One region of the Brucella sp. NBRC 12953 genome, then DNA from elsewhere that is predicted to be linked to it. Evidence: predicted binding sites of a transcription regulator. Region 1 holds the regulator's gene; the other holds the start of a gene.

Region 1 (11,934 bases):
CCTTTACAGGGTAAGCTGGGAAGGACAGTACATTGGTCGGCTTGTCCTTGTTACGCCACTCGGCATTGATCTTCCGGATTGAAGCATCGTCTGTAAAAACCAGACTGAGTTCGCTCTCTGCAGGCTTCAACCGGAGATTATCCCAGGCCGCCTCAACGGAGCGTTTCACAAGCCCTTCAAGGACTGTTTCATCCGGCCAGTTGCCGGCTTCGATCATAATATCGATTTGGATCGCGTTGTCTGACACTTCTGTCGCGGCTTGCGATGAAACAGCCGCTCTATCCTTCCAGTTGTTAAAAGAGACGTCCGCCTGAGAGCGGACGTAATATTTTTAGATCGTCATTGTCTCACAGGAATGCAAGACTAATCTTCAATCATTCTGACCGTGCGTGCTTTTTTGCATCATTGTCGTAAGCGCCGACAATTGCAGCCACCAGCGGATGGCGCACAACGTCCTTCTCGGTAAAGCGCACCTTGACCACAGAATCCACACCTTCGAGAACTCGAAGCGCCTCAACGAGACCGGATTTCTGGCCGGGCGGAAGATCGATCTGACTTGGATCGCCATTGACCATCATGCGCGAACCTTCACCAAGACGTGTCAGAAACATCTTCATCTGCATGGATGTCGTGTTCTGCGCTTCATCGAGAATGACGGCCGAATGCGCAAGCGTGCGGCCACGCATAAAGGCAAGTGGAGCGATTTCAATCACGCCAGCTGTAATAGCGCGTTCGACTTTTTCCGCAGGCATCATGTCGTAAAGCGCGTCATAAAGCGGGCGAAGGTAAGGATCGACCTTTTCCTTCATGTCGCCGGGCAGAAAGCCGAGACGCTCGCCTGCTTCAACAGCCGGACGAGACAAAATGATGCGCTCCACAAGACCGCGCTCAAGCAACATGGCAGCATGGGCAACCGCCAAATAGGTTTTACCCGTACCCGCAGGACCAACGCCAAAAACCAGCTCCGAACGTTCCAAGGCACGCATATAAGCGTCCTGAACCGGCGTGCGGGCAAAGATCGTCTTCTTGCGGGTAGATATCTGCGCCGACGAAAGCTTGCCCTTGTTTTCAAGGGTTGGCAGTGTCAGCTGATCGTCGGCAGCAATCGCCATGCGAAGAGCACCATCAACATCTGACGGTCCAAGTTCATGGCCCTTTTGCAGAGTTTCATAGAGATTATCCAACGCACGCCGTGCCTGTTCGGTGGCGGTAGGTTCTCCACGAATCGAAAGCTGATTGCCCTTTGAACGCACATCGACACCGAGCTTCTGCTCGATACGCGCCAAGTTCTCATCGAACTGGCCGTAAAGCGCACTGGCAAGACGGTTATTGTCGAATGTGAGGACGATATGAGCCATATCGGAGGCCCCAGAAGCTGAGCTTGTAACCGGGGTTATAGTCGGGCTGTTTTGCGTTTGAATGGTTGGCTTGGCAGGCTTTAACTTTTCCGTAGCGCTCAACCGCATCTCCCTAAGGTTCACGCATTGCAATCGCAGTACCGGCAGAATGTTCGGTACGAAACTCGAGACACCGCGACTACTGCCTGAATGACATCATGCGCTTAGACAAGCTTTTGCGCAATAAGACTATTGGTGCCAGTCCCCGTAATTTTTACGCGGATGATTTCACCGACCTGATCTTCATTGTCATCGATGATCGCAGGCAGAAGCCATGGCGAACGGCCAACCATCTGACGGTCGAAACGGCCCTTCTTTTCCAGAAGTACATCCATTTCACGGCCAACGAGCGAATCCTGAAACGCATATTGCTGTTCGTTCAACAGCGTCTGAAGTCGTTGCAGGCGTTCATCCTTGACTGCTTCTTCCACATGGTCGGGAAGATCTGCCCCCGGTGTGCCGGGACGCGGCGAATATTTGAACGAATAGGCCTGCGCATAATGCACTTCGCGCACCAAACGCATCGTATCTTCGAAATCCTGATCAGTTTCGCCGGGGAAGCCGACGATAAAATCACCCGATAGCGCCATATCCGGGCGCACTTCACGGATACGCTCGACAAGGCGGATATATTCATCAGCCTTGTGACGACGGTTCATCGCCTTGAGAATGCGATCCGAACCCGCCTGAACCGGCAGATGCAGGTAAGGCATCAGCTGACGAAGATCGCGATGCGCTGCAATCAGCGTGTCGTCCATGTCACGCGGATGGCTGGTCGTATAACGCAAACGCGCCACACCGGGGATGCGTGCAAGGCGGAACAAAAGCTCACCAAGCCCCCATTCGCGACCATCATCACCCTCGCCATGCCATGCATTGACGTTCTGACCCAAAAGCGTGAGTTCGCGCACGCCGCTATCGGCAAGGCGTTCTGCTTCAGCAACAATCTGCGCAACACTGCGCGAGACTTCCGAACCACGCGTATAGGGCACTACGCAGAACGTACAGAACTTATCGCAACCTTCCTGAACCGTCAGAAAAGCCGAGACACCACGCTTGCGGGTTTCTTCGCGCTTTGGTGCGGGCAGATGTTCGAACTTATCTTCGATGGCATATTCGGTTTCGACAACCTTTTCGCCGCCACGCACGCGCGCAAGCGCATCCGGCAGACGATGATATGTCTGAGGTCCGATCACCAGATCGACATTTGGCGCACGGCGCAGGATTTCCTGACCTTCAGCCTGTGCGACGCAACCGGCAACACCAATGGTCAATTCCTTGCCATTTGGTCCCCGTTTATCAGCCATCTTGCGCAGGCGACCCAGCGCTGAATAAAGCTTTTCCGATGCCTTTTCGCGAATATGGCAGGTGTTGAGCAGAACCAAATCGGCATCATCCGGCGTATCGGTCGTGACATAGCCTTCCTGTGCAAGGCTGTCGGCCATGCGCTGGCTGTCATAGACATTCATCTGGCAACCATAGGTCTTCACAAAGACCTTACGTGTGTTGCTGCCATCTGATGCTTTTTGAATATCGGTCATGTTTTCGCTCATGGCGGCTATCTAGCGTTTTTATCACAGCATTAAAAGGCGACAAACTTACGCTCTCAGAGCATTTCCTATTTAGAATGAACCATAGGGAATACTATATCTTTTTGTTTTTATCGCCTTATCCCGCGCAAATCGCTTCGGAATTTTGCTGGAAATGCTTTAATCTTCAGCGACTTCGCGCCCCAAAAGCGAGCTTTGCAACTGTGCCCTCACCCGGTTTTCCATGGTGCGGGCAAGCGCTTTGCGATCCGTATCGGCAGTTACCACAATCGGCTCACCGAAGCGCACTTCAACATCGATGGCACCTTCGCGCAGAATGCCTTTGAGATGTGGCATCAACTGAACATCACCCGGCCATGAGGCAATCGGGCGGTGATAACGGCCCATCGCCATGCCATGCACACCAGTATAGGCAATTGCTACCGGCTGCACGATCACTTCCGGCACGCCGGCTTCGCGAATTGCTGCATGGGCAGCACCAAAAAGTGCAGTTTTAAATGGCAATACACGATTGCCATCCGATGTCGTGCCTTCGGGAAACAGTACCATCGCATCGCCATCAGCCAGACGCTTGGCGATATCCGAGGTTTGTTCGCCTGTCTTGCCGCGCCGTTCACGTTCAACGAAGACAGTGCGCTGCAGCACTGCAAAGAATCCAAATACCGGCCAGCTTTTGACTTCAGACTTGGCGATGAATGACACCTGCCCGGTCGCCGAAAGAACGACAATATCGCTCCATGATGTGTGATTGGCGACCAGCAGCAGCGGTCGGCCTTCCGGCATTTCTCCGACAATCGTAATCCGAAAGCCAAACAGGCGCGCTACAATGCGATGAAAGAAATTCGGCAGGCGGCGTTTCCATGTGTTTTTCAGTTTCAGAAACACATATTGCACGGGAATAAGCGACAGGCTCAGCGTCACCATCGCTGCAACAACTAAAATGATGCGGATCGCACCAATCATTGTGGCCTCACCAGATCACGTCGCAGAATGAAAGCCGACGAGCGGCCATTGGTTGTTTCATAATAAGCAGGGCGATCACCGACCTTGTTGAAACCCATGCGCCGATACAATGCGAGTGCCGCGACATTGTTTTCATCCACTTCCAGAAACAGCGTATCTGCGCGTTCCTGATAGAGATAACGCAGCACCGCATCCATCAGCGAGCGTCCGACACCCTGCTTGCGCACCTCATCAGAAACCGCAATCGTTAAAATTTCCGCTTCGCCTGCAACCAGCCGCGCCAGCACAAAGCCACATGCCTTGCCCGGCTTACCTTCGGGCCGCGCAACAAAACCGAACACCGAATCCTGCGCAATCAGTGAACGGAAATCGTCCGAGCTCCAGCCATGATGAAAGGCCAACGCGTGAATACGTTGAATTTCGCCGCTGTCCTGCGCGCCAAGCGGCTCAATTGAAACAGGTCTGCGGCCAAAGCGTCCAAGCACAAAGCTCATCATGACGCTATTCCCCGCCTGCCTTGCGCGGCAGTGCAAACCCCGTCTGTGGCTTCACATCGGGACCACGCATGTAAAGCGGCTTAGGCGCCTCACCCGGCTCGTGTAAGGCCGCAAGCTTTGCATAAGTGCCTATGCGAGCTGTCGGCTCAACGCGCGCAACACTGAAAGAACCTGCAAGAGTTTCATTGAGAGCAGCGGCAGCCGAACCCGCCAGAATCGTCTCGGAAGATTGCTGCTGAATAAGCGCCAGCGCTTCCTCACGCGCCAACACCATTGGGCCAGTTATGGCCACCGCGTCAACACCAAAGGCCTGCGCGTAAATCTCGCCACGATGCGCTTCAAGCAAAACCAGAACCGGCTGTCCCGGATGGCTTATCGCAACTTCGGACGCAAGTGCATCAAACGCGCTTACGCCAAGTGCCGGGCGATCAAGTGCGAGTGCAAAACCGCGTGCGGCCGACACACCAATCCTCACGCCGGTAAAGGAACCGGGACCGACATTGACAGCTACACGATCAAGTTCGGCCATAGCAATTCCGGATTGCGTCATTGCCTGCTCGATATAGTCCATCAGGACTTCAGCATGTCCCTTGCCGATATTCTCGCTGATTTCAGCAAGAACCGTATTTGTGCCGGAATCATAGACTGCGGCAGCACACCAGGAAGAGGCGGTATCGAGGGCGAGTATCTTCATGTGCCATCGGGTAAATCAGAAATCGTCCTGCGACAAGCGAAACACATAAAACCGGCTAAATTTGCAGCTGTTTTCAGGAACAAAACTTTGTGCGGAACGTTTTTATGCTGGATGCGGGGCGGATACCATTCACCGTATTCCGAAACCGGCCTTTCATTGAGATCTGGCGGTGCCGGTTTTTTTAGAGAAACAAGTTTGTTTTTCATCGGCGATATCCCAATCACCGAAAACAAGCCGGATCGCGCAAAGGATATGAGGATAAAATGTCCAAGAAGTCGATGCATGCAACCCGCAACGATCTTCCCTCCAATACAAAGACCACGATGATCGCGCTGCTGAATGAAAATCTGGCCGCGACCATCGACCTCGCCCTCATCACCAAGCAGGCGCACTGGAACCTCAAGGGACCGCAATTTATCGCCGTGCATGAATTGCTCGACACGTTCCGCACTGACCTCGACGAGCATGTCGATACCATCGCCGAACGCGCCGTACAGCTTGGCGGAACCGCCTATGGTACGACACAGGTCGTCGCAAAAGACTCCAAGCTTGAAGCTTATCCGACGGACATTTTCGCTGTTCATGATCATCTGGCAGCGCTGATCGAACGCTATGGCGATGTTGCGAATCTCGTGCGCCAGTCGATCAAAGATGCGGATGAAGCAGGTGACGACACCACGGCGGATATTTTCACCGCCGCCTCGCGCAGCCTCGACAAGTCGCTGTGGTTCCTGGAAGCCCACGTTCAGGAAAAGAACTGATTTTGGTGCTCTGAGAATACAAAAAAGGCCGGGAAATTTCCCGGCCTTTTTTGTATCAGTTGGCCCATTCGCCGCCGCGCATGACAGGCTCTCTGCTGCCATCCGCATTAACCCCATCGACATCAATCTTGTCGGAACCGATCATCCAGTCGATGTGAATGAGGCTTGAATTACCACCCTGTGCTGCAATCTGTTCAGGTGTAAGCTTTGCACCATCGATAAAGCATTTCGAATAGCACTGGCCGAGCGCGATGTGGCTCGCAGCATTTTCATCAAACAGCGTGTTGTAGAACAGAAGCCCACTCTGTGAAATTGGTGAGGAATGCGGAACCAGCGCCACTTCGCCCAGACGACGTGCGCCTTCGTCCGTATCCAGTACCTTGTTGAGTACTTCTTCGCCACGGCTTGCCTTGGCTTCGACAATGCGTCCACCTTCAAAGCGCACGGAAATATTGTCGATCAGTGTGCCCTGATGCGACAGCGGCTTGGTACTCGATACATGCCCCTCGACGCGCAGCGCATGTGGTGTGGTGAATACTTCCTCGGTCGGGATATTCGGGTTGCAGGTTATGCCGTTCTTGGCCGTCGATGCGCCGCCATGCCATTCATGGCCATCGGCAAGACCAACCGTCAGGTCTGTGCCCGGTCCCTTAAAATGCAGCGCGCTGTATGCCTTGCCGTTGAGGAAACGCGTACGGGTGCGCAATGCTGCATTGTGCGCGGCCCATGCACCGACCGGATCGTCCACATCAACGCGGGACGCAGCAAAGATAGCATCCGCCAGCTTACGGGTCGCAACCGCTTCTGCATCATCTGGGAACATCAGCTTCGCCCATTCCGGGTTCGGATAGGAAACGATATTCCAGTTGATGTCGAAACCTGCGATTTTTTCGAGCGCTGGCTGATAGGCCTTGGAGTTGGCGCGATTGGCCCGCGAAACCTTTGACGCATCCTGTGAGGACAACAGCATCGGATTATCAGCAGCGATGGCGAGACGTGCTGCGCCATTGGCATAGGCCTTGGCCATACCTTCATAAAGCCAGCCAGCCGCACGATCAAAGCTCTCATCCGATGCATTTTCATAACGCGCCAGCGCAATTGCATCATCGGAGAAGAATGGCGTTACGACGCCCGCACCAGCCTTATAGGCGTGTTTCGCGATCAAACGCACCAGCGGCAGCGCAACGACAGGTGCGGTGATGACAAGGTCCTGACCTTCGCGTAATTGCAGCCCTACGCGCACGGCGACTTCGGCCAGACGTTCGAGTTTTACCGGATCGATGACGGGAGCGTTATTGTCATGTGCCATATGGCTGCGAGCCTCGTGTTTGAAAGAATCAACGGCAGTTTAGAGCGCTTTTCAATCTGATTGCACCAGATAAGCGCCTCAATCTTTGTTTGGCGCACATCGTGTCTGAAAACTGCTTCGCATTTTTCAGGATGAGCTGGGCAAGATGACTTAATTTCACCACGCTTTTTCTCGCCACTGCGCTATATTTAGATCGCGGTCGATAGAAACTTTTACTCAATGAGAGCAACGGCTATGAAGAAAAGCGTGCTTATTATCCTTGGTCTGGCGGGCCTGCTTGCAGGCTGTCAAACTATGACACCCGAACAGCGCCGCGCAGCAGACGAACAGACCTGCCGCAGCTATGGTTTCAAACAAAAATCCGATGCGTTTTCCAACTGCCTGTTGCAGCTTGATCTTGACCGCCGTGCGGATCGTCGTGCCTGGCAGAACAGACCTGATTTCTATGATATGCCCATGGTTATCTATCAGCCTGTTTATCGACCCGTACCAGTGCAGGCAAAATAATAAAAAAGCGCCCTATCGGGCGCTTTTTTATGTGCTTAAGTCAGCTTTAAAGTGGTGATTCCGGTCGTTCCTGCGACAGAAGCATCGCGCCGATTGCATCGACATGCTTCTTATCGGCGGTATAGCCGAGAGATACATTTTCCGCAGCAGGAGCCGTTTCATCAAATGTCGGCTGATAGCTTGCCACCTGTGTCATAACCGGCTTTTCAGCTGGTTTGACAGGCAGAGCAGCCAAACGATCACCACGAGCCTGTGGGCCGACGCCGCCATTCTGCTGGGTTTCTGTCGTCTTCGCTGCTTCAGCCAACGCAACCTGCACTGTTGGCTGTGCCTGCGGAACAGTCGCATCCTGCTGGTCGGTTACGTTGTAGAACGGACCTTCAGGCATGGATGGTGCCTGTGGAGTAGAAGCATAGGCCAGATTGTACGGGGTCTGTGGAACCGGATTTTCCAGTTCGCCATCGCGACCACGCTTTTCGTAGAAGGAGTTTCCGCCAGCAACCAGCACGTAATGCATGTTGCGGTAAGGGAACTTCAAGCCAGCCGTGTGGAAGAACATCGAGTTCTTAAGTGAAGGATGACGCTTGCCCTTAAGAACAGCATCGGCTGTTGCCTGAACGTCAGGCATAGCCTTTGAATTCATCTTGCGTGTCAGAACGCCGGGCGCAAACTGGTTCTTCTGACCAACAACGCCGCAGATCGTATCCGGATAGCTACCCGAAGCGAGGCGGTTCATCACGACCGTACCAACGGCCATCAGACCATCGGGGCTTGAACGGTTGGATTCGAAGAACATCGCACGTTCGAGGCATTCGCGGTCTTTGGCGGTGTATGTGAAAGTCTTGACGCCATTGACTGTCTTGACGTGGCTAGCCGCCGCCGTCTTTTCGGTTTTGGTTTTGGTCGTGCCACTGGTCGTCGTGCAACCCGTCACCAAAAATGGCGCAACCAGCAGCCCGAGAATAGCGGGCAATTTCCATTTCGAAGCGCGCGTCAACGGCTCAGTCTCATAGTTAGGACCCTTAACTGATCCAACCTGGCCTCCGCCCCGCAAAAGGCGTTTGAAACCTGGCTGTGGTGCCACCGCATAAAACTATGCAGCAGATTTGAACTAACAGAGCAGCCTTTGCACATCCTTCTAAGATGCCCGGCGCTCCAGCCAAATAGAACGAAAATCATAAAATAAACGTTCTGCTGTCACTCATTGCATTCAAGGTTTTAGAATTTTTAGGCCAAAAAAAGGCGAATGGTCAAATTCCAAAAGTCACGACACCTCCAAAACAGAGGCAGATTGAACCCGAATCCAGAGCTTAATTTTCCCCACAAACCCCTTAAATTTATTAACAAATCCTTAACGTAATTTAGCAAATCTTATAAGTTATTGATTTAACGCGATTCAATTTGCTGAAATACAGGCCACATCACTGCCTTATTTCGCCGATGTTTCAAGATTTTACGCAAGCGTCTTTTTAAGCTTTTTCGATGCTGCTTTTGACCTCGATTTCGCCGGATCTTCAACTTTGTCACGATCATTGTAACATCGTGTGATACTGGCCGTTTTGGTACGTTGTGGATATTGAATTCCGAATCGGAAGGTCGGAACTGAGTCGCAACGTTCTTGCCCATTATGCAAAACGGCCCGTCGCATTTTCAGCAACGAGCCGCTTGTATAGGGTTCTGCAAATCGAGATTTGGTTATCCGAATGAGTATCCAGCACCGCGTACCGTGCGGATAGGATCAAGCGCGCGACCAACGTTGATCGCCTTGCGAAGACGTCCGACATGCACGTCAACTGTTCTATCATCGACATAAATGTCTGGCCCCCAGACGCCATCGAGTAGCTGACTACGCGAAAAGACACGGCCCGGTGACATCATGAAATATTCGAGCAGGCGGAATTCTGTCGGTCCGAGACGGACTTCCTTTTCCTTGCGATAGACGCGATGCTGCTGGCGGTCGAGAACAAGATCGCCGACTTTCAGCACATGCGACAGCACACTCGGATTGGCGCGACGGAGCATGGCTTTGACGCGAGCCAGCAATTCCGGTGTCGAAAAAGGTTTGACGACATAATCATCGGCACCCACGCTCAGGCCACGAACGCGTTCGCTTTCTTCACCGCGTGCGGTCAACATGATGATCGGCAGACGCTCTGTTTCCGGCCACTGGCGCAGACGGCGGCACAGCTCGATCCCGGAGACACCAGGGAGCATCCAGTCCAGAATAAGAAGATCCGGCACATTTTCACGAAGTGCGATTTCGGCTTCATCGCCGCGCAGCATCGCATCAACCTGATACCCCTCGGCTTCGAGGTTATAACGCAGGAGTACACTCAGGGCTTCTTCGTCTTCAACCACAGCAATCTTGGGTGCCTGTGACATCCAGTATTTCCTATCCAAAATTTAGAGCGCCTGTGATCCGACTAAATTGGATCATGCTCTAAGCACTTGTTTTTATCGCATATACTTCCCAAAATCGCTTCGCACTTTTTGGGATGCGCTTGAGGCAGCGGAAGATACAAGCCCCCGATCGACCGCGTGCCGTCGCGTTTTTCATATTCATGCAGGCATCTGGACCGCACGAATGCGGTGCCAGATATTCTTAGGATTTACGCGCCTCGTCCACGACGATACCGTGGCTCAGGTCTTCTTTTGGGCGCTCCGCAGGCATTTGCAGACCGGTCACGATGTAATAGACCGTCTCAGCAATGTTGGTTGCGTGATCGCCAATGCGCTCGATGTTCTTTGCGCAAAACAGAAGATGCGTGCAGGCGGAAATATTGCGCGGATCTTCCATCATGTAGGTCAACAACTCGCGGAACAGCGAAGTGTACATCGAGTCAATTTCGTCATCGCGGTCGCGAACGACGTTGATCTGCTGTACCGAGCGCGTTGCATAGGCATCGAGCACGTCCTTGAGCTGGGTGAGAGCCAGCTCAGCCAAGGTTTCAAGGCCGCGATAGAGCTTGACCGGCTGGCGAGATTCCGAAACTGCAGCAACGCGCTTGGCAATATTTTTGCCAAGATCGCCAACGCGCTCCAGATCGGCAGAGATGCGGATCGAGCCGATGATTTCACGCAGATCGACAGCCATTGGCTGGCGCTTGGCGATAATCATCACGGCCTTATCATCAATCTCGCGCTCACTTGCATCGAGGATGAGATCGTCGGAGATAACACGCTGGGCAAGTGCATTGTCGGCATTGACAATCGCTGCAACGGACTGCTCGACCATGCGCTCTGCATGACCGCCCATCTCGGCGATCTTATGCGTGAGGAACTGCAGTTCTTCGTCGTAAGCGCTAACAGTATGCTGAGACGCCATAATAGACCTCAATGTAAATTGCGGGGAAGCCAAACAGCTTTGTTTTCAAACCAGCCGCCGCTCCCGTTCCAATTAATTAGCCAAAGCGACCGGTGATGTAGTCCTGCGTGCGCTTTTCGGTCGGTGCCGTGAACATCACGTCCGTATCGCCCACTTCCACCAGATTGCCCAGATGGAACATGGCAGTACGCTGCGAAACGCGTGCGGCCTGCTGCATGGAGTGTGTAACGATGACGATGGTATAGTTCTGGCGCAGTTCGTCGATCAGCTCTTCAACCTTGGCGGTCGCGATCGGATCGAGTGCCGAGCAAGGCTCATCCATCAAGATCACTTCAGGGCTGACGGCAATAGCGCGCGCGATGCACAGACGCTGCTGCTGACCACCGGAAAGACCGGTGCCGGCATCATGCAGACGATCCTTGACCTCTTCAAAGAGGCTGGCCTTCTGCAAGCTGGTGACAACGATTTCTTCGAGATCGGTCTTGTTGCGGGCAAGGCCGTGAATACGTGGGCCATAGGCGACGTTTTCAAAGATCGACTTCGGAAACGGATTTGGCTTCTGGAACACCATGCCAACGCGAGCGCGCAATTCAACAACGTCGATCTTCGGATCGTATATGTCTTCGTTGTCGAGCGTGATCTTGCCCGCGATGCGGCAACCTTCGATGGTGTCGTTCATGCGGTTAAGCGAACGCAGGAAGGTAGACTTGCCGCAACCCGAAGGACCGATCAGCGCTGTGACCATCTTTTCCGGAACTTCCAGATCGACTTCGAACAGAGCCTGCTTCTCGCCATAAAACACGCAGACCTTGTCACCGCGCATCTTAACGGAGGGGGCGTTGGTGTTCATCTTTTCTCCTACGGCTTTTTCGAGAGATCGTTCAGTCATGAGATTCATCATTTCTCTCCCGTTTACCAGCGGCGCTCAAAG
Region 2 (11,934 bases), on a different contig from region 1:
TGCGCTGGTTCAGGCGATTTTGATTGCCAACAACTCCGCGCAGGACATCATCTATTGGCTTGCCGGTTCGCTCAACGCGGCCCAATGGGCAAAGGTTTGGATTATTCTGCCATTCTCGCTATTGGGCGGATGCATTGCGCTTCTTGGTTCACGGCATTTTGCCATTCTGGCGCTCGATCAGAATACGGGTGCTTCACTTGGGCAAAATGCTCAGCGTGTAGGTGGTGTTGCTGCGCTACTTATCGTCATTCTGGCCGGTTCCGCAGTGGCCGTCAGTGGACCAATCGGTTTCGTCGGATTGCTTGTACCTCATGCTATGCGGCGTTTGGTCGGCGCAGATCAGACGAGTGTCATTGCCCTTTCAGCCATTGCTGGACCGTTGTTGTTGAATGCTTCTGATTTGCTAGGGCGTGTTCTCGCTTTTCCAGCCGAAGTGCCGGTTGGTATTGTGACGGCACTGATTGGCGCCCCTGCTTTTCTGTTCATTCTTTATGGCAGGCGGCTTAAATGAAGACGTCTGCCGAACATCAGGCTAACCGAAGCGCATTTGTAGCATGCAGCTTTATTTTTGCGCTGCTTGTCGCGATTTCCATTCTTAGTATCATGGTTGGCGCGGTGCGTTTGAGCCTGTCCGACATCATAACCGCAATCAGCGGCGGCAAAAACGCTTTCATCGTCATGCAATACCGCCTGCCGCGCCTCGGCGTCAGTATATTGGCCGGAGGTGCATTCGGATTGGCAGGGGCTTTCCTGCAGGGTGCATTGCGTAATCCACTCGCTTCGCCCGATGTCGTTGGCATTACGAAATGGGCCGGTCTTGGCGCATTTTGTGCTGCGATGTTGGCGCCAGCTGCCTGGAGTGTTTGGGCCATTCCGCTCGGTGTTGTTTTAGGTGCCTTGCTGGGTGCCGCGACACTGTTTCTGATTGCACGACAGTTCGGTGGAAGCATTACAGCACTGGTTCTGACAGGTGTTGCGGCAGGCATGATGGCGCACGCATTAATGCAATATATGATGGTCTTGTTTCCGACACGCGCTGATCAGTCCATGATCTGGCTTGCAGGTAGTGTCTATGGACGAACGCTGAATGATGTCGTCATCCTGGCGGTCTGGCTTTTTGCCTGCCTGCCATTGGTGGTCCTTGCTTCGAGCAAGCTTGACGCCAGCGGCTTTGGCGACGACACGTTGAACAGCATCGGATTGCCGCCTGCCATTTTACGGGGCGGGCTCGTTCTCACATCCGTATTGCTTTCCGCCGGTGCGGTTGCGGCTGTCGGCAGTATGGGATTTCTCGGTCTGTTGGCGCCGCATATTAGCCGCTTGATGGTTGGTTCTCGCAGTCGCTATTTGGTTCCGGCAAGCGCTTTGGTGGGAGCCTTGGCGCTTTGTCTTGCGGATTTGATCGGGCGCGTGATTGCACTACCCAATGAGATACCCGCAGGCATCATTGCTGCAGTTGTCGGCGGGCCGTATCTCGTTTTTCTCCTTTTCAAGGAAGCAGGTTGAAATGGCTGATATCCATCCTTCTCGCCTATATGCCCGCAACATCACGGTTGGCTATGCACAAGCCGAAGTTCTGAAGGATGTTGATGTAACTATTCCTAACGGCCAGATCACGGCTGTTGTCGGTGCTAATGGTTGCGGAAAATCCACCTTATTACGTGCACTCGCGCGCCTTATTCAGCCGACAGAAGGTACCATTCATCTAGGTGGAAAACCTATTGCGTCGATGACGAGCAAATCTGTAGCACAACAACTCGCTTTTCTGCCACAAAACCCTGTTTCGCCTGATGGCTTGACCGTGCGGCAACTGTGCCGGTTTGGGCGCCATCCGCATAAAGGCTTTCTATCGCCTCTCACGAAAGACGATGACAAGCTGGTTGAGCAGGCACTGGCAGCAACGGGATTGATCGATTTTGCGGAGCGCCAGCTTGATCAGCTTTCAGGCGGTCAGCGGCAGCGAGCATGGATTGCCATGGCGTTGGTTCAGGAAACGCCACTACTGTTGCTGGATGAGCCGACGACCTATCTTGATATTGCTCACCAGCTTGAAGTTCTTGAGCTTTTAAAAAAGCTTAATCAGGAGCGTGGACGTACCATCGTCATGGTTGTGCACGATCTTAATCACGCCGCTCTATATGCGCATCATCTGATCGCGATCAGCGAGGGCCGCGTTTATGCTTCGGGTTCACCAGCGCAGCTTTTGACACCGAAACTGGTGAAGGACGTGTTTGGGATTGAGGCGCTGGTCGTGCCACACCCGCTCTATGAAACCCCATATTGCTTTCCAATCGCGGCTCGATAAGCGGCTGCGACTAACATTTGGCGGCTCTAGCTGTCTGTCTGCGTATGTTTAAAGCGACACCTGTTCCCACTTTTATCGGGATAGTTTAATGTGTCCTATAATAAGCCTATATTACATAAAAGAGACATTTCATCTCATTGAGGCATACTGAATGCAAACAATAGCTTTTGTGGTCTTCGACGGATTTTCATCAATGGCTCTGGCCGCGCAGCCGGTTTTCGAGGCAGCCAACTCGATTTTGGGTGAGGAAAAGTATCACGCGGCTGTCTTCTCAGAGCATGGCGGCCTTGTCAGCTCGTCTGGTGGTCTTTCGATCATGACCGCTCCTTTGGAAGACAATAAGTTTGATACGGTGATCATCGCTGGTGGTACGACGGCTTTTGAGGACGCTTCCGAAGGGCTGATCCGCTTTGTGCGCAGCAGTTTTGAATCGTCGCGTCGTGTCGCTTCCATCTGCACTGGCGCTTTTGTTCTGGCACAGGCAGGACTTTTAGATGGCCGAAAGGTGACGACCCATTGGGCTTGTGCGCGCAGCCTGAAAGAACGTTTCCCAACCGTCATTCTGGATGAAGACCGCATCTTTGTGAAAGACGACAAAGTCTGGACATCAGCGGGTATGACTGCCGGCATCGATCTGGCACTTGCAATGGTAGAGGAAGATCATGGCCCAGATGTTGCCCGCCGCGTTGCGCAGGCTCTTGTGATGTACCACAGGCGTGCTGGCGGTCAGTCGCAGCATTCTGCTCTGCTTGATATGGGCGCAAAGTCGGATCGTATCCAAACAGCCCTTACATATGCACGCGCAAATCTCTCGCGGGCTTTAACGGTTGAAGATTTGGCTGAGGTTGCAAGGCTTAGTCCGCGTCAGTTCAGCCGCGCCTTCAAAGCGGAAACCGGACATTCTCCCGCGAAGGCAGTTGAAAATCTTCGCCTTGAAGCCGCGCGTCTTATGATGGAGCAAAGCCGACACAGCATTGATGAGATCGCCGGGCAAACCGGTTTCCTTGACCGGCGGCGGATGCGTGAAGCTTTTCTTCGTGGCTTCGGCCAGCCACCTCAGGTCATCCGTCGTAATGCGCGGCAAGGGGCGATCTAGTCGCACTCTTTGCAGAACAGAAGATGTCCTAATTACGTAATATATACGTCATTTGAGACGTGAGGCATCTGGCTTATTTTTCAGATATCGGGTCGTTCCGACCATCTGGAGAACTAGAATGTCTGCGAATTCATTAGGTAAAGCCCTCATAACTGGTGCCTCAACTGGCATCGGTGCTGTCTATGCCGATCGTCTTGCCAAACAAGGCTACGACCTCATCCTCGTGGCGCGAAGTGCGGATAAACTCGAAGCTCTTTCGAATAAACTCATCGCTGCGACAGGGCGATCAGTTGAAGCGCTTCCAGCGGATCTGACGAACGCTCATGATGTCCGCGCCGTGGAAGATGTACTTAAATCTGACGAGAATATCAGTCTTTTGATCAACAATGCTGGCGCGGGTGGCGTGAAGCCGCTGCTCGATAGCGATGTGGACGATATGGAGAAGATGATTACGCTCAATATCACCGCACTGACACGGCTGACTTATGCCGCCGTACCTGGGTTTATCGCGCGGGGGCGTGGGACAATCATCAACATCGCGTCAGTTGTTGCGATAGCACCAGAGCTATTGAATGGCGTCTATGGTAGCTCGAAATCGTATGTTCTGAGCTTCAGCCACTCCCTCAACCATGAGCTGGCAGACAAGGGTATTCGTGTTCAAGCAGTTCTACCGGGCGCGACGGCCACCGACTTCTGGAGCATTGCTGGTAAACCAGTGGAAGAGCTGCCGCAAAGCATTGTGATGTCAACGGATGATATGGTCGATGCCGCACTTGCTGGTCTCAAAAATGGTGAGCGCGTTACCATTCCAGGGCTGCATGATGTTGAGAAATGGACAGGTTTTGAAGCTGCGCGCGGTGAACTCTCCACGTTGTTTGGCAATTCAAAGCCAGCTGCGCGATACCTTTAAACATACTCCGAAAACTGTGATGCTGGGCGAGAAATCGCCCAGCACATTCACCAAATTAGGTGATCGCATATCGTGATATGAAATATCATTCATGCACGATAAGCTGGAACCAGGTGTCGAGAAAACGACTGCGTTTTAATCCGTCGAGATAAACCAGAAGCTCCGGTCCAAGCTCGACAGGTTGCAGTGATGCAACGTCCGAGGGACTCGTTTCTGATACAAGACCAGTTTCTTGAAGGATCGCCTGACCGTTAGAAGACAGAAGAAATGTGATCGCCTGCTCGGCGATGTTTGCGTGTTTGCTTCGATCCGGGATGAGTGCGGTCCAGGGCAGGGCGACAACGTAATCCTGTGGTACGATGACTGCAAAATCCCGGGCGTCATATTGCCATTTGCTTACGTCTGACAACGGCACGTTATAAGCAAGATCGATTTTGCCAGCCGATAACGCCTGTAACAGCTCCTCACTTGTATCAAAAATACGCGCTTGTGACGCGCCGAAAGCGCGGACGATACGCCAGAACAGCGGCGATCGGATCGAATCCTGAGCCGCCAGTGTGTAACTGACATTATCAATGCCAATATTGACGACCCCGACACGCCGTTGAAACCGCGTTGCGTTTTGCTCCAGCAATCGTGCGAGTTCGATGCGTGTCGTTGGTAGTTCATTGTCGAGCGCACGGCGTTTGACAACACTCACCGCTGGATCGAAACCGATGCTGAACAATTCGCTGCGCCAGTGAGCTTGTGGTGCTAATCCGGCATTGCGGACAATTCCATTTCTTGGCTGCGCGCCGCCTTCGTTGGCTATGAGTACTGCAAGATCGGGTGTCGAGAGGATAACGAGATCGGCGGCACTCGCTTCTTCGGCACCAGCTAGAAGCCGCGAGGTCCATTCGCCCGGTCTGATCTGTCGATAAGCGATATTGACGCTAGGCAACTGACGGGACAGACCAGCTTGTACGGGGGCTATGGTTTCGGGTGCGATGTCACCGACAATCTGAAACTCGGGCTTTGATGCCGGGTCATCTTGCGCATGCGTGTTATGCCATGAAGGAACAATCAATATCAGAACGGCACAGAATTGCAGGATGATGCGTTTCATGTGCGCTGCTCTGGTGTCGTTGCGGGCAATTTCACCAGCACGCTTGTTCCACCACCTTCGCGGTCACGCAGTTCGATCTGGCCGCCTAATGCCTCCGCAACCATTTTTGCTATCGACAAACCAAGGCCGGAACCGGGCTTTGACTGGTCCACTCGGACAAAGCGCTCGAAAACACGGTCTTTCATGTCGGTCGCAAGCCCAGCGCCTCTGTCATGAACGCCAAGCGTGATCGTAGCTCCATTCTGGCTAAGGCTGATTGTAACAGGGCCGGGTGCATGAACGAGTGCGTTTTCGACGATATTGCGGATCATTTCTCTGAGGCTGATGGTTTCGCCACTCACATAGAGCGGCTCATCAGGCACATCAAAGCTGATGGTTTGTTGTAGATCAGAATAACTGCCTTCAGCGCGCAGTCTCCGGACTGCTTCCTGTGTAATCTGCCGCAGATCGAGCGTTTCGAGCTTTCGCGACTGAATACTGTGCAGTGTCGTCGCTTCAGACAGAAGCTGATTTGCGAGAAGGCTTGCGCTTATGGAATTGGCATGGACACGGGCAAGGATTTCCTTTTGCCGGTTTGGATCAGTTTCTTCGAGCGACAGTTCGGTCAGCGCACGCAAGGCCGTGAGTGGCGTGCGCATCTGATGCGCTGCATCGGCAGTGACCAGCTTCAATCCGGCAAGCACATTGTTCAGACGTCCCATGAAGTCATTGAGTGCTGCGACAAGCGCGCTGACTTCCTTAGGGATTGGACCGGCCAGCGGATTGAGATCGGATGAGGAACGCTGGCGCAGATCAGATTCAACCGTCCGCAGCGGTCTGAATGCAAATCTGATTGCGACCCAGATAAGCACCAGTGCGAGCAAAGCCACTCCAAGCGCAGGCAAGAGAGTGTTGAGGCTTAGTTGCAAGGTCAGCTGTCTCCGTGCTTCGCGCGTTTCCCCAACCAGGACATCGACCCAGCCGCCGCCTTTTGCGTCGCTGTGATAGCGTGCGACAGCAGCAATTCGTACTTTTTCCCCACGATAAATGCTGTCGCTGAGGCGAACACGGCTATTATTGCCATGCGGAATTTCTAGCCCGAGAATGGGCGAACCAGTCAGGAGGCTGCCATCAGGTGCGACGACACGATAGAAAATGCGATTGAGCCGTGAGGTGCCCAGAATGGAAAAGGCCGAGTGTGGGAGATCGACGCTGAGCGATCCATCCTGCAGAGTTATCGTGTCTGCGATGGATAGGGCGGCAGCACCAAGAACACGATCAAACGCTTCATCAGCTGCACGATGCGCATACCAGCGGCCAAGAAAGAAGAGCAGAACGGTGACAGCAAGCAGCGTCAATCCACTGCCCACCAGAATGCGGCGCTGGATTGAATATTCCCTGTTTGCGGCTCCTTTGACCATCAGAGTTGCGGCGCTTTAAGCCTGAGCAGATAGCCCACGCCGCGTTGTGTAACGATCTCAACTGTGCTGTTCTCGAGCTTCTTCCGCACGCGTGAAACCAGCAGTTCGATAGCATTGGGTGTGCCGGTATCTTCATGCCCAAACAGTTTCAGAACCAGCATATCTTTTGGGACCGTGACATTGAAACGGGTGGCAAGCATTTCCAGAACGTCGAATTCGCGCCGCCCGAAATCCAGTGGCTCGTCACCCTGCATCACTGATCTTTGTGTCAGGTTGATCGATAGTTCGCCGATCCGCAAAACCGGCTGCGCCACGCCCATATGCCGTCTTGCGACAGCTCTGATACGGGCAACAAGCTCCCTGAGATCGAAGGGTTTGACTAGATAGTCATCAGCGCCAAGCTCGAGAAGGTCGATCTTGTCGGCAATCTGATTGCGAGCGGTGATTACCAATACCGGACACGACAAGGATTGTTCGCGCATACTGCGCAGGATGGCAAAACCGTCACGTCCCGGAAGGTTGATGTCGAGTACGACCAGATCAAAGGAGCCATTTACAGCCAGATCTTCCCCCTGCACGCCATCATAGACAGTCGTGACAGAGTGGCCTTCCTTTTCAAGCTTTGAAGCAATAGCAAACGCAATATCGATTGTGTCTTCTACAAGAAGGATACGCATGTTGTGTTCGACGATTCTACTCAAGGTTTTCGGGACGACAGGATTCTGACAGTTAGAATTGCTAGTATCTGGGACAATACTGGATGAGGCTGCGGCGCTTGTATCATAGCAAGTGTCCAGGGAGGAAAAAATGTTCTGGCGCGGGTTGGCATGTCGTATCGGCATGACCTTGTTTGGGCTTCAGCTGTGCATCGCTTATGCGAATGCCGCTGATGCGGCTTGCGCTTATCGCGGTGCGCTGGATGAGCGTTATTGCGACGAGAACCGCGACCTTGTCGCAGATACTCCCAAAGACGCTTCCCAGTGGCGTGATCCGCAAACACTCGTATGGGCTTATTCGCCCATCGAAGATCCGGCGGTTTATGCGCGGCTTTTCAAGCCGTTCACCCAGCATCTTGAGGCCTGCCTTGGACGGCAGATCGTTTATTATCCGATTCAGTCCAGTGCCGATGAAGTTGAGGCGATGCGTTCAGGACGTCTGCATTTTGCGGGCTTCTCGACAGGGCCGACAATTGAGGCGGTCAATCGCGCAGGTGCTGTTCCTTTTGCCGCCAAAGGCACTGGCGATCAGATGCGCGGCTATCGGCTGGTGGCGGTCGTGCGCGCGGAATCGCCCTATGAAAAATTGGGTGATCTTAAAGGGCATCGCGTCGCCCATGCGTCATTGTTCTCAAATTCTGGCAATGTCGCGCCACGCGCTCTCTTTCCAAAAGAAGGCCTCACGCCGGGGCAGGACTATGCGCCTATCATGTCGGGCGGACACGATAAATCGATCCTCGGTGTTGTCGCCGGTGATTACGATATGGCGGCGGTTGCCTCCGATGTGCTTGAACGCATGATTGAGCGGGGGCTTGTGAAGCGTGATGCCGTTCGTCTGATCTATCAGAGCGATCTGTTTCCGACCTCTTCATTTGCTTATGCTCACAATCTTGCGCCGTCGCTCGTGGCGGAGATGAAGCGCTGCTTCTTCAATTTCACATTCACGCCTGAAATGAGAGCCGAGTTTCAGGGCGACGATCACTTCATTCCCATAGATTACGCAGCCGCGTGGTCCGTGGTGCGCGAGGTGAGCGAGAAGGCTGGCGCACCGCCTCCATAATTCGCTTCATAGCAAGCGATCAATTCGCATGGCATTTCTCTGAGTGCCAGCTCCCGCAGCAAGCCAGAACACAGTCAACTGCAACCCGATTGGGTTTCGGTCGGAGTCTCTTCGGCTCAAAGTGGATAAAATAATGAGTTTTTACAAGCAACTAACCTACAAATATAAGGTCTATAATGCAGACCCCACGACACTGATCGGGGTTATGCTGGCAATCGTCTTTGCCTATCTGATTGCAGCGCCAATCGTGCTGCTTTTGTCAGATGCAGTGATTGTCCAATTTGCTGATCGGGCACGCTCGGGCCAGCAGATTGGAGAATTGACCTTTTATTATCTCAACCGTGCGTTCTTCTCGGCGATTTCGACAGATGTGTTCTGGCGTCCGCTTTGGAACACAGCAATCATCGCACTTGGTTCGATTGCCTTTGCGCTTGTCACGGGCATTCCGCTGGCATGGCTTTTAAGCCGCACAAATTTGCCGGGCAAGAAGTGGTTCTCGACAGCATTGATCGTTCCTTACATGCTGCCTTCGTGGACCTTCGCACTGGCTTGGCTGACCCTGTTTAAAAACCGCACCACCGGTGGTCAGCCAAGCTGGATGGAAGCTTTGGGCTTCTCGCCACCTGATTGGCTTGCTTACGGCATGTTGCCAATCACGCTCATTCTGGCCATGCACTATACGCCATTCGTGATACTGCTTTTCGGCAATGCGTTGCGGCAGTTTGATTCCACGCTTGAAGATTCAGCCCGTGTCATGGGCGCAGGCAAATTGCTGATCGCGCGCCGTATCATTCTTCCATTGATGCTGCCCTCGCTTGTGTCGGCTTCAACGCTGATCTTCGCCAAATGCCTCGGCGACTTTGGTGTCGCCTATATTCTTGGCGTGCCGGTTGGTTTTGACGTTCTGGCGACGTCTCTTTTCCGCGCGATTTCGACCAGCCAGGCAGGCATGAGTGCCGTTCTTGCGGCGACCATTGTCGTGCTTGGTAGCATATCAATCTTCCTCGATATGTATCTGCTCAAGGAAGCGCGCCGTTTCGTCACTATTGGCAATAAGGGTTCTATGAACCGCGAGACAGACCTCGGTCGTTTCCGTGTGCCTGCATTCAGCTTCGCCGCACTCATGTTCGTTGTCAGCGCGTTCATTCCGCTGATGGCGCTTCTGCTGACGACGGTTATGCGCGTGCCGGGCGTTTTCACGCTGGATAATTTCACGCTGGATTTCTGGATCGGCACCGATCTTAACACCACTGCAATGAGCAATGGCATCCTCCTGACAGGCGAGTTCTGGAAAGCGACCTGGAACACGTTGTGGATCGTCGGCTCGGCTGCATTGGGTGCAGGTCTGCTTGGTCTTCTGGTCGGCTATGTCGTGGCTCGTACGCCTGTTTCGCTTGTTGGCACGTTTCTGCGTCAGGTGACATTCCTGCCTTATCTGGTTCCGGGCATTGCCTTTGCTGCGGCCTATCTCACGATGTTTGCAGTGCAGCGTGGTCCGCTTCCGGCCCTTTACGGAACGCCGATCCTGCTGGTTCTCGCGATCCTTGCTGATCAGATGCCGTTCGCATCGCGCGCGGGTATCTCTGCAATGATGCAACTTGGCAAAGCGCCTGAAGAAGCGGCCCAAATCGTCGGTGCCGGTTTCTGGCGTCGTCTGGTTTCGATTGTCGCGCCGATCCAGAAAGGCTCTCTGGTTTCAGGTATTCTGCTGCCGTTTATCTCTGGCATCAAAGGCTTGAGCCTCGTCGTCGTGCTGGCTGTGCCGGGCATGGATGTTCTCACCACCTATGCATTGCGCCTCGTCGATTACAGCTATAGCCAGGCCGCAAATGCAGTCGTTTTGATGATCTGCGTCATCGCCTTTGGCGGCACGGTCATTGTTCAAAAACTCACCAACAGCAAATTGTCTGACGGATTGGGAGGCAAATAATGTCGAGCATTACTATTCGCGATGTCAGAAAGAGCTACGGCAAAGCCGCCCGCGCCGCAGTTGAAAAGCTTTCACTCGAAATTCCAAAGTCGGAGTTTCTCTGCCTGCTTGGACCTTCGGGCTGCGGCAAGACGACGACGCTCCGCATGATTGCGGGTCTTGAATATCCAACCGAAGGTCAGATCCTCGTCGATGGTCAGAAGATCGTGTCGGTTGATGACGGCATTTATGTACCACCAGAAAAGCGTGGCATGGGGCTGGTGTTCCAGAACTATGCCCTTTGGCCACATATGACGGTCGAACAGAATGTCGAGTTCGGCTTGAAGTTGCATAAGGTCGCCAAGGCTGAGCGTCAGCGTATTATAGATGACGTTCTGCAGAAGCTTGGCATCGAGCGTTATCGCGACCGTTTGCCAGCACAGATGTCTGGCGGTCAGCAGCAGCGCGTAGCGCTTGCGCGTATGCTGGCGCTTAAGCCCGATATTATTCTGCTCGATGAACCACTTTCCAATCTCGATGCGAAACTGCGTCTCGAAATGCGCGCGGAACTCAAGCGTATTCATCAGGAAATGGGGTCGACGGTCGTATTCGTAACCCACGACCAGTGGGAGGCCATGACATTGGCAACCACGATTGCGGTGATGAGCGAAGGCGAGTTGCAGCAGCTTGGCACGCCTGACGACATTTACGAGCGGCCGGCCAATCGCTTTGTGGCTGAATTCATCGGCAATCTGCCGATCAATATCATCGAGCTTAATGACAGCAATAACGGCGCGTTGGCGACATGGGCACGCGATTACCTCAAGGCGCAGAGCATCGCGGCAAGCAATGTCGGATCCGTCGGTATCCGGCCGGAATCCGTGCGTCTCAGCGATACGCCTGTTGAGCAGGGGTGTGTGGCCAAAGTGGTCGATATCGTGCCCACCGGCGGTAGCTGGATCGTCGAAATGTCAGTTCATGGCGAGCAGTTTTTTGCAATCGCTGCAGATGCTCCAGCCCAGAAGGCTGGCGATGAAATCTGGTTCCATGTCGAACGCAGTCACGTCCATGTGTTCGACAGAGAAGGCAAGCGCATCAGCGACTGAAAAGCGGCGCATCAAATGCGCGTCGATGCTTTCGCTTTCAAACAATAATTATCAACTTTGGAGGAAATAATGAGTTCAACCCTTCGCAAATATGCGGCCCTTTCATTGAGTGCCACACTTCTGGCAAGCACGGCTGCCTTCGCAGAGCCTGTTGCTGAAATCGGCATCAAGGATGCGGATTACTCGCTCGAAGCGCTGATTGAAGCGGCCAAGAAAGAGCCGGGCATTACCGTTGTGGACGCAACTGGCAAGATCGTCACCATGGCTGAAGCCTTCACCGCAAAATACGGTGTGAAGGCTACAGGCGTGAAAATGAACGGCCAGAAC

What was found. The regulator PhoB, encoded in region 1, activates phosphate uptake and scavenging genes when phosphate is short. The targets are predictions, from matches to a motif close to TGTCATNNANCTGTCAT.
Positions count from the first base shown of each region.
Region 2: a site for PhoB is predicted at 7,528-7,544, ahead of phnD (phosphate/phosphite/phosphonate ABC transporter substrate-binding protein). Genes of this name have one in related genera too.

Region 1 is NZ_BAABSV010000002.1:463,615-475,548, forward strand. Features, by position in the region: gene ybeY (rRNA maturation RNase YbeY) at 1-247, opposite strand, end outside; gene ABWV94_RS06075 (PhoH family protein) at 375-1,460, opposite strand; gene miaB (tRNA (N6-isopentenyl adenosine(37)-C2)-methylthiotransferase MiaB) at 1,562-2,950, opposite strand; gene olsA (lyso-ornithine lipid O-acyltransferase) at 3,107-3,910, opposite strand; gene rimI (ribosomal protein S18-alanine N-acetyltransferase) at 3,907-4,407, opposite strand; gene tsaB (tRNA (adenosine(37)-N6)-threonylcarbamoyltransferase complex dimerization subunit type 1 TsaB) at 4,412-5,101, opposite strand; gene ABWV94_RS06100 (hypothetical protein) at 5,098-5,307, opposite strand; gene dps (DNA starvation/stationary phase protection protein Dps) at 5,365-5,862, shown strand; gene ABWV94_RS06110 (aminopeptidase) at 5,918-7,171, opposite strand; gene ABWV94_RS06115 (hypothetical protein) at 7,406-7,678, shown strand; gene ABWV94_RS06120 (cell wall hydrolase) at 7,725-8,675, opposite strand; gene phoB (phosphate regulon transcriptional regulator PhoB) at 9,374-10,060, opposite strand; gene phoU (phosphate signaling complex protein PhoU) at 10,281-11,003, opposite strand; gene pstB (phosphate ABC transporter ATP-binding protein PstB) at 11,080-11,853, opposite strand; gene pstA (phosphate ABC transporter permease PstA) at 11,916-11,934, opposite strand, start outside.
Region 2 is NZ_BAABSV010000005.1:287,395-299,328, reverse strand. Features, by position in the region: gene ABWV94_RS14385 (FecCD family ABC transporter permease) at 1-511, shown strand, start outside; gene ABWV94_RS14380 (FecCD family ABC transporter permease) at 508-1,506, shown strand; gene ABWV94_RS14375 (ABC transporter ATP-binding protein) at 1,508-2,305, shown strand; gene ABWV94_RS14370 (GlxA family transcriptional regulator) at 2,457-3,401, shown strand; gene ABWV94_RS14365 (SDR family NAD(P)-dependent oxidoreductase) at 3,520-4,311, shown strand; gene ABWV94_RS14360 (ABC transporter substrate-binding protein) at 4,397-5,416, opposite strand; gene ABWV94_RS14355 (sensor histidine kinase) at 5,413-6,816, opposite strand; gene ABWV94_RS14350 (response regulator transcription factor) at 6,816-7,493, opposite strand; gene phnD (phosphate/phosphite/phosphonate ABC transporter substrate-binding protein) at 7,624-8,592, shown strand; gene ABWV94_RS14340 (ABC transporter permease) at 8,726-10,522, shown strand; gene ABWV94_RS14335 (ABC transporter ATP-binding protein) at 10,522-11,607, shown strand; gene ABWV94_RS14330 (ABC transporter substrate-binding protein) at 11,677-11,934, shown strand, end outside.